Regions from separate parts of the Leisingera sp. McT4-56 genome, predicted to be linked through region 3. Evidence: riboswitches for the same ligand, from Rfam matches in the RefSeq annotation. Region 3 holds a riboswitch; each other region holds the start of a gene.
The links. A riboswitch is a leader RNA that binds a small molecule or an ion and turns the genes downstream of it on or off. The one in region 3 is predicted to bind cobalamin.
Positions count from the first base shown of each region.

Region 1 (2,196 bases), on a different contig from region 3:
GATATAGGGGTCTGCCAGCGCATTGCGCAGCAAGGCCTGCAACACCACGCCGGCCACCGCCAGCGCCGCCCCGCAGGCCGCAGCCACCAGCGCCCGCGGCAGCCGGTAGCTCCAGATGATGCCCTGGTCTACCGGGTCCACCGGCAGGCCCGCCCCGGCCAGCTTGTTGGCCAGAACGGACAGGACAAGGTCAGGCGCAAGCGAGGTTTCCCCGATCATTGCGCCTGCCAGAACCGCCGCAGCCAGCACCGGCAGGGCCAGGCATGCGCCCCGGAGGCCCTGCCAGGCCAGTGCGGCGGCTGCGCTCATTCGCCGTTGCCGATCGCGCTGAGCTCAGCGGCAATATCCTCCAGCGCCGGGATGGCGCGTATGGTTGCATCCATGGCCTGGGCGTCCATCACCACGATGCGATCATTCTTGACCGCCTCCATCTGGCTGGCGACCGGATCATTGCGCAGGAACTCCAGCTTCTTCTCGTAGTCATCCGCGGCAAAGCGGCGGCGGTCCATGCGGGCAATCACGATCACCGTCGGGTTGGCCTTGGCGATGGTTTCCCAGCCGACAGTCGGCCATTCTTCGTCGGTTTCGATGACATTGCGCAGGCCCAGCTGCTGCATCATGTAGCCCGGTGCGCCCTTCTGGCCGGCCACGAACGGGTCGCTCTCCATCTCCGGCGAAGAGAACCAGAACACGGCGGAGGCGTCGTCCAGCGCAACCTCCTGCGCCTTGGCAACAGCCGCGGCCTCGCGCGCCTTGTAGTCTGCGACCAGCTCTGCGCCTTTTTCGGACTCGCCGAAGATCGCTGCCAGTTCCTCGATGCCCTGATAGAGGCTTTCGGTGGTGAACATCTGGGTGCGGGTGCCGTCGCCGCCGGTGGTGTTGTCCTTGCCGACGCAATCCGCGGGCATCACATAGGTCGGGATGCCGAGGTCATGGAACTGCTCGCGCTTGGCGACTACGCCTTCGGGGCCGACATGCCACTCATACTGGGCAGCCACCAGGCCCGGGCGCTTGGCCACGACGCTTTCAAAGCTCGGGTCGTTATCGGCCAGCCGCTCGACCTTGCCGTTCAGCTCGGCATATTCGGGCAGCACGTCGTTGAACCAGACCGAGGTGCCCAGCACCTTGTCGCCCAGCCCCAGCGCATAGAGCACCTCTGTCGCGGCCTGGCCGACGGTCACGGAGGACGCAACCGGCGCCTCGAAGGTGACGGCCTCGCCGCAGTTTTGAATGGTCAGCGGAAAGGTCTCGCTGGCTGCTGCGGCCTGAGCTGCCGCAACAAAGGAAAGGCCCATCAGGCCGGAACGCAGAAACATGATCTTCGATCTCCATGTGTCAATGACCGGAGAACGGGTGAAAGGGCATTGACCGCTAAGGCGGGAGCCTGGCCCCCTGCATGCGGCGCCAGACAGCGGCGGCGCATCTTATCGGCAACCTCCCCGGACAACCCCGTCCGGTGTGTTTCGGTTTCGCACCGGCAGGTCTCCTGACTGGCGGGTCACTGTCTGTCCCGTCTTCCCGGGCCGGTCAGGCCCAGTGACACGATGGGACAGCACTCGCCGCCTACAGTTGCGGGGGCAGTTCCGTTTGGCACCGTACGGCGCCGCGGATTCCCTCTTAGCCCTCACGGGACCGGTGAAGCGCGGGTAGCGCATCACTTACCGTGCGGCAAGAAAAAGTTCGTCCGGATTGCTGAATTCTTGCCAGCCAGCCGCGGGAGGGCGGGTTGCGACGGCTCGGGCCGGCGTTGATTTTTCACCCAAGAGCGGCGGCAGAAACAGGCGGCCGTTTGCACACCCGCCCCGCCCCCTTGCGCAGGTGGCCGCGGGCAATCACACCGGCTCATAGTGGTCTTGAGCCCGCCCGGCCGCGCCTGCCCGGCGCTTTCCCGTCCGGGAGTGCTGCCCTGCCAGCGCCTGTTACGCAGCCTTGAAGCAGCGTTCCACGAGAGCGCTGGTATCCAGGATCAATATCGACTCGTACTTGCCGTCCGGCGAGGTGTGCTGCAGGCAGCCGGCCACATCCTCAGCAATGCTTTTGGAGGTGTTTTGCTGATCCAGCGGCTTGAGTTCGGCCACGCGGCTTTCGGTCGTAATGATGATTTCGTCGACGGAATCCACAAGAATTCCAAACTTCTGCGCGCCGTGCCTGAATATCAGAACCTTCTGATCCTGGCAGGGCTTCACCGGCAAGCCG
Region 1 covers NZ_JAJALF010000005.1:132,339-134,534, reverse strand. The annotation lists gene LHL23_RS08760 (FecCD family ABC transporter permease) at 1-309, opposite strand, end outside; gene LHL23_RS08755 (ABC transporter substrate-binding protein) at 306-1,316, opposite strand; cobalamin riboswitch at 1,460-1,652, opposite strand; gene LHL23_RS08750 (chemotaxis protein CheW) at 1,920-2,196, opposite strand, start outside.
Region 1: it holds a riboswitch for cobalamin, as region 3 does, so the genes downstream of both, LHL23_RS08755 (ABC transporter substrate-binding protein) here and LHL23_RS12275 (CbtB domain-containing protein) in region 3, are expected to answer to the same signal.

Region 2 (2,196 bases), on a different contig from region 3:
TGCAGGCGCACACCGCTGCCTGCAAAAGTGTAAGAAGCACTGGCGGTCCAGCTGGTGGCGTCTTCGAATACGCTGTTGTTGTCGTGGCGCACCCCGAGCTGCAGGTCCAGGCCGTTGGCAAAGCTGCCGCGGTATTCCAGGGCAATCGAATTGGTTTCGCGCGCAAAAGCCGGGTTGGAGCTGCTGGAGTCCTCTTCCCATTCCAGCATTGCGTTCAGAAGTTGGTCTGCTTGATCAGCCTGCTGCCCGTCCAGGCCGAAGCTCAGCAGGTACTTTGCTGCTTCAGTCTTGGTCTCGGTCGGGGTACCGCCATTGAGGGACCGGTCAAAGTCAGTACGTTCGATTGACAGGCGGTGTTTCAGGCGGCCGCCCAATATGTCCAGTTCAGCATAGACCTGAGCCAGTTGCTCATCCCGGTCACTGAATTGCGTCGGATCATCCACGACATAGCTGGCCGCATCCGTTGCGGTGAAGGAGGTGCGGTCGCTGTCATAGCGTTCATCCGACGTGCGGAAGTTGAAGCCAAGTTTCAGCCGGTCGGTGACCAGGTAGTCGCCTTTCAATTGCAGTGTATTGCGGCGGATGCCGTCTTCTTCACCGCCATCGCCCGAGGTGTCATAGCCGTCGTCATTGTCATGGGCGAAGCTGAAGGCGATACCGCCGCGCTCGGTCCGCGACGAAACCCGGGCCGAGGCCCGGTAGCCGTCGGACCCCGCTTCCGCGCTGCCGCCGTATTCCGTGCCGATGCCGCCGGACTTGGTGATGATGTTGATCACACCGGCCGAGGCGTTGGAGCCGTAGAACACCGATTGCGGGCCGCGCAGGACTTCGATCCGCTCGATATTGGCAGTGTCCAGGCCGGACAGAATGTACTCGCTGTCACCGCCCGAGGCTTCGACGCCGTCGATCAGGATCAGCGTGTGATTGGCTTCTGCGCCGCGGATGCGGACCTGAGTAAAGCTGTCGCCGGAGCCGCTCACCATCAGGCCGGGTACCGAACGCAGCGCGTCCTGGACGGTGGTGATGCCGCGATCATCGATCTCCTCGCTGGTCAGGACCGAGACGGAGCGGCCGTACTTCTGGGCCTCGACCGGCGTGAAGCCGCCGGAGACGATGATCTCCCCCAGATCGGTGACTTCTTCATCCTGAGCGGTTGCGTTTACAGGGGCGGCGGCCAGGGCGGCGGCCAGGGACAAGCTTGCCTTGCGCATATTCCATTCCTCCCGGCCCGCGCAGCAAGCACAGGCCAAGCGGCTGCCCATGCCGGGCAGCATGTTCAAATTTTGGTCTTTGGAAGGCTTTGCCCCCGCAGACGGTGAAAACTGCCACCACTACGGAAGTCCGTTGTCCTTGGCGCGCCCCGCACCCGGACAGGGTGATCATCCTGGCAGGTCTCCTGACTTGCGGGTCGAGGCTTTGCCGCGCCTTCCCGCCCCTTGGGGCAGTGGCATATCGCAGCATTGCTCTCCGCTCACAGTTGCGGGGGCAGTCACGGATTCGGCGCCTGTTGGCTACACCTCACCGTGTTCCCTTTTAACCGGGTGGTCTCCCAGCCGGACCAGAATGGCCGGGACTTAGGCAAACTGAACTTATTCTGTCAAGCGCCAAAGTCTAGTGAGGCGGCTTAGAGAGGGCGCCAAAAGGCGTCATCGCAAGAAACTGATTTCGTTAAACTGTTAAAACTGAATACTACTTCGGGAAATGGAGGACTGACGCGGTTAGGCTCAAAGTCCTTACTCGGAAGCAAAGGTGCATACGTATCTCGCAGTATTTGATTAAAGTAGATGAACGCATGCCAGCCTCACTGCCGGCGGTGAACCTAAATCAGTACATCTACCGCAGAACGGCTGCTTTGGTCCTGCCGCGTTGTGGCTTCTTCGATGCTGAGGAACGTCTGAAATGGCTCGGTCAGGCTGATCCCCAGCGTCGGCTGGTCCCGACGCTGGAAACGTAGCTTTCTTCGCGTTGCTGCCGCTGAGATCAGGCGCAGCATTCGGTAGAATTGGGCTCAATTGACCTGCGGCGATGCAGAACAGAATCCTATTGCGGCGTTGCCTGGAGGTCGGCTCCCAACGTTTCACCATGTTCGGCTCGCGCCTGCGGCGAACATCCGGAATCCGCCCGACCTGCATATGCTGGCCCGCCAGACTGGTCACCAGGCATGTGGCCGCTTTGGGCTAGCTGGCGTCATCTGTC
Region 2 covers NZ_JAJALF010000005.1:6,702-8,897, forward strand. The annotation lists gene LHL23_RS08220 (TonB-dependent receptor plug domain-containing protein) at 1-1,211, opposite strand, end outside; cobalamin riboswitch at 1,370-1,578, opposite strand; gene LHL23_RS08225 (hypothetical protein) at 1,820-1,993, opposite strand.
Region 2: it holds a riboswitch for cobalamin, as region 3 does, so the genes downstream of both, LHL23_RS08220 (TonB-dependent receptor plug domain-containing protein) here and LHL23_RS12275 (CbtB domain-containing protein) in region 3, are expected to answer to the same signal.

Region 3 (2,196 bases):
ACGGCGCGGCGGCTGCAGTTCATCACCGGACATGACGTGACCGGCGGGCTGCCGGACGACCTGAACATGGCGGCGCTGGCCGACCCGCATGCCACAACCGTGGTTTATATGGGCAAGCGCACCTTTGCCGACTTGGCGGAGAAGCTGATGGAAGCGGGCCTGCCCGCGGACACCCACGCGCTGGTGGCGCTTGGCGTCTCCACGCCGGAACAGAAACTGTTCTGCCACAACGTGGGCGAACTGCCCGCAGTTCTGCGCGCGATGGAGACCAAGGCGCCGGTGCTGATCCTTTACGGGCCGCTGGCCGATCAGGACCTGCCGGACGCATGAGCCTGCCGACCCTCACCCTGTGCCGCACCTGCCGCGACGCGGACCCTGCCCTCTTCGGGCAGGTCGCCGCGGCGCTGGAGACGGCCGGGGTGGCGGCGCGGCTGCAGCAGGTGGACTGCATGTCCGGCTGCAAGCGGCCGCAGACGCTGGCGGTGCGGCAAAGCGGCAAGACCGCCTATCTGTTCGGGGAAATCACTGCCAAGGATCTGCCGGACATCCTCACCTTCCTGCGCATGTACCAAGACAGCGCCAACGGCAATTTCGCCGATGCCCGGCCCTTGGGCCAGCTGCGGTTCAAGGCGATTGCGCGCATTCCTGCGGATCTGGTGTGAACTGCCTGCGGCAGGTAGTCGCGAATTTCCGCGCGTATTTTCGGGCAAATTTTGCAACTCTCAGGCTTCCCTGATCGCTGCCGCCTAACTTGCATTGGCTATCCCCATGACGCTGAAGCGCTCCAGATTGGCGGATTCTTCCTTGACCGGACTCAGCCGCGCGGGGCATTACCGTCTGATACGGTGTCTGATGGTGCCTAAGCACTGGGACTGAAACGGGAATGAGGACGGTGGACCAAATCGCGGCACCGAAGCCTCAACCGCCCCCGCGACTGTGAGCGGCGAGCGGCCTTCCAAAAACCACTGGCGCAAGCCGGGAAGGAGGAAGGCAGCAGCGACCCGCGAGTCAGGAGACCGGCCGTGTGGAAACGCAACTTATGCCGTCGGGTGTGACGGTAAGGAGGACTAGAAATGACGACCAAGACGCTTAAGGCTTCCGCCGCTGGCACCGGTGTTCTTCCGGCACTGTTTGCAGTGGTTCTGGGGCTGGGGATCATCACGCTGACCGGCCATGTTCAGGCATCTGCCCTGCACGACGCTGCTCATGACGTGCGCCACGCAACCGGCTTCCCCTGCCACTAAGGCCATGTTCAGTCGCATTCTGACCAGCGGCCTGTTCGCTGGCGCTGCAGCAGGGCTGATTACCGCCCTGCTGCAGCTGTATTTCGTGCAGCCCGTGCTGCTCCACGCCGAACTTTACGAGGGCGGCGAGCTGGTGCATTTCGGCGCTGATCCCGTAACCGCGCACCCCGACCTGCCCGGCATGTTCGCCGAACCGATGCGCGATGGCCTCAGCATCATCTTCACCATGCTGACCTACACCGGTTATGCGCTGGTGATGGCGGCGCTGATGTCGGTGGCCGAACGCCAGGGCCATGAGATCAACCCGCGTACCGGCCTGTTGTGGGGCCTGGCGGGTTTCATCACCTTCCACTTCGCGCCCGGCCTGTCGCTGGCGCCCGAAGTGCCGGGTGTTGCCGCCGCCGACGTGGGCGCGCGCCAGATCTGGTGGACCATCACCGTGGCCGCCGCAGGCGTTGCCATGTGGCTGATCGCTTTTGGCGGCAATCTGGTGAGTATCCTGATCGCGGCCCTCTTGCTGATGGCTCCGCATATCGTCGGCGCGCCTGAACCGGAGAGCTTCTCCGGACCGGTGCCGACCGAGATCGGCGCGCTGTTTGCCGCCCGCGCGTTCGGTATCGGCATGGCGGCCTGGGTGCTTCTCGGCAGCTTTGCCGGATACTTCTGGCAGGCCGAAGGCAAGCGCGCGGAAGCCGCAGCCTGATCCGGCTCTCTGACCCTCCCCGCCGGCCGCATCCGGCGGGGACATTCATTTTCAAAGGATGAACAAATGTCCCGCTCTCTTGCCCTGTTTGCGATTGGCCTGGTGTTCGGCGGCGGTGCCGGTTTCGTGATCGCGGCCGGCAATGGCGTCACCTTCGAAGGCCATGATCATGGCGACCCGGCGCACCACGGCGGCGGTCACGGCGAAATGGCCGCCCATGATCACTCCCAGGCCGTCAGCCTGGCAGCA
Region 3 covers NZ_JAJALF010000009.1:106,274-108,469, reverse strand. The annotation lists gene cobA (uroporphyrinogen-III C-methyltransferase) at 1-330, shown strand, start outside; gene LHL23_RS12280 (DUF1636 family protein) at 327-662, shown strand; cobalamin riboswitch at 837-1,039, shown strand; gene LHL23_RS12275 (CbtB domain-containing protein) at 1,074-1,244, shown strand; gene LHL23_RS12270 (CbtA family protein) at 1,249-1,947, shown strand; gene LHL23_RS12265 (hypothetical protein) at 2,014-2,196, shown strand, end outside.

Region 4 (2,196 bases), on a different contig from region 3:
CGAAGGCGCGCGGAAACTGAAGGTGGCGGTGTTCGGCGCTTCCGGCACGACCGAGACGCATTCCAGCATCTCGTCGTCCTTCCACGCCAGGGTCTCGTCCAGCGTCTCGAAATTGGCCTGCAGTCCCATGCGCTTACTCCGCCGCGATCAGGTGGCGGCCGGTCAGCGCGCGGGTCAGATGCTCGGCGTACCAGTTGGAGAACTGGATCACACCGCTTTCCTGTACTTCCGAATAGGGGCCGGGCTCATATGCGGGCGAGTTGATGCCGCGCTGGTTGTCCTCAACCACGATGCGGTCCTCGTCGTTGGTGGCAACCCAGACCTCGGTCAGCCGCTTCAGGTCGTAGTCCTGGCCTTCAACCGCATCCTTGTGCACCAGCCATTTGGTGGTGACTTCGGTCTCGGTCGGGCTGATCGGGGTCACCCGGAACACGATGGAATGATCCGGCAGGAAGTGGTTCCAGGTGGTCGGATAGTGGAACTTCAGCAGCGTGCCCGCATCGGCAAACGGCACCCGGCCCAGCTTCTTGGCGACAGCCGCCTTGCCGTCCATGGTATAGCTCTCGGCGCCCTCATTCAGCGGCATCCGCGCCACCCGGTACTGGCCGCGCGCATCGATCTGGAACTGCGACGGCACACCTGCCGCCTCGATCCGGTCGAAGTGCTTCTGCAGGTGCGGCGGGGTCTCGCCGCCCTCGACGCCGGTGACGGACGGATCTTCCGGGAAGGTCCGGCACAGCGACGGGTGGTTGCCGCCGCAGTGATAGCACTCGCGGTTGTTCTCCCAGACCAGCTTCCAGTTGCCGTTCTCGATGATCGAGCTTTCATAGGCGACCTTGGCGTTGCCCAGGTCGTGCGGCTCCAGATAGGGGCGCGCCACTGCGGCAAAAGCGTCGAAGTCCGGCGCCTCATCCGCCAGGCAGATGTAGATCAGCCCGGCCAGGTCGCGGCAATGCACCGGCTTCAGCCCGTGCTTGGAGGCATCGAAATCCGGCCCCATGTCGCGCGCCCACAACAGCGAGCCGTCCAGCTCATAGGTCCACTGGTGGTAGGGGCAGACCAGCTTGGGCGAATTGCCCTTCTTGGCCTTGCAAACAACAGAACCGCGGTGGCGGCAGGCATTGTGGAACGCACGCACCTCGCCATCGGTGCCGCGCACGATGATGACGTTGTAGGCGCCGACCTGATGGGTCACGAAATTGCCCGCCTTCGGGATCTCGCAGGCGGGAATGGCAAACAGCCACTCGCGGTAGAAAATCTGGCGCATGTCCAGATCCAGCACGCCCGGATCAGTATAAAACGCCTGCTCCAGGGAATAGTTTTTCTGACGGGCCACCAGTTTGGCCAGAATTTCGCTGTCGTGAAGCATCTGCTTCTCTCCTTTGCCGCATCCCCGCGGCAGGTTGGCTTGGCTGCGGGCATGGATGGAGAGATCGCAGGCCACGCGCCTGCAACCGCCCCGCCGCCGCCCGCGGTTGACGTTTTCGGGGCAAGGCTGGTTTCCGGACTGTCCCGGGGCCATTCGGCGGCGGGGCCTGGCACCTTCCCGAAACCATTGGCCTCAGTGGTTTTTGCCATGCCTTGCCCGGGGTCACCGTTGCGGGGGCAGTGCCGGAATTTCACCAGCTTCCCAATTCTCCGCCCCAAGGGGCGGCACCTTGCTGAGGCGCAAACTGCCCTAATCCCGGCCCCCAAGCGGAGACAAATCCGACCCGCAAAAACCGGAAAAAGACATGCATGTTTGCCGCCCGCGGCGGGACAGGGATGTCCAGAATCTCAAACCGGCATCCGCCGGTCCGTTTGCGGCAAGCGCTTATCTTTCATGCGGTTACCAGCTGCTAGGCACACCGAATCGATTCGCACGCAGCGAGTCTTGCGCCGGCCTCTTGGAACGCGAATTGCATTAATTTATATGGCATATAGTTTAATGGTCCCCAGGAGAATCCGATGACCACAGGCCACGTCTTCATCGCCACCAGCCTCGACGGCTTCGTGGCCCGCCAGGACCATTCACTGGATTGGCTGCACAAACAGCCCGTTGCCGAAGATGACGATGGCGGCTTTGCGGCCTTCATGGACAGCGTCGACGGGCTGGTCATGGGAACAGGATCATTCCGCACTCTGCTGGGGTTCGGCCATTGGCCCTACACCAAGCCGGTTGTGGTCCTCAGCAGCAGCCTGACCGAACAGGACATT
Region 4 covers NZ_JAJALF010000002.1:263,239-265,434, forward strand. The annotation lists gene LHL23_RS04740 (hybrid-cluster NAD(P)-dependent oxidoreductase) at 1-129, opposite strand, end outside; gene LHL23_RS04745 (aromatic ring-hydroxylating oxygenase subunit alpha) at 134-1,369, opposite strand; cobalamin riboswitch at 1,477-1,676, opposite strand; gene LHL23_RS04750 (dihydrofolate reductase family protein) at 1,948-2,196, shown strand, end outside.
Region 4: it holds a riboswitch for cobalamin, as region 3 does, so the genes downstream of both, LHL23_RS04745 (aromatic ring-hydroxylating oxygenase subunit alpha) here and LHL23_RS12275 (CbtB domain-containing protein) in region 3, are expected to answer to the same signal.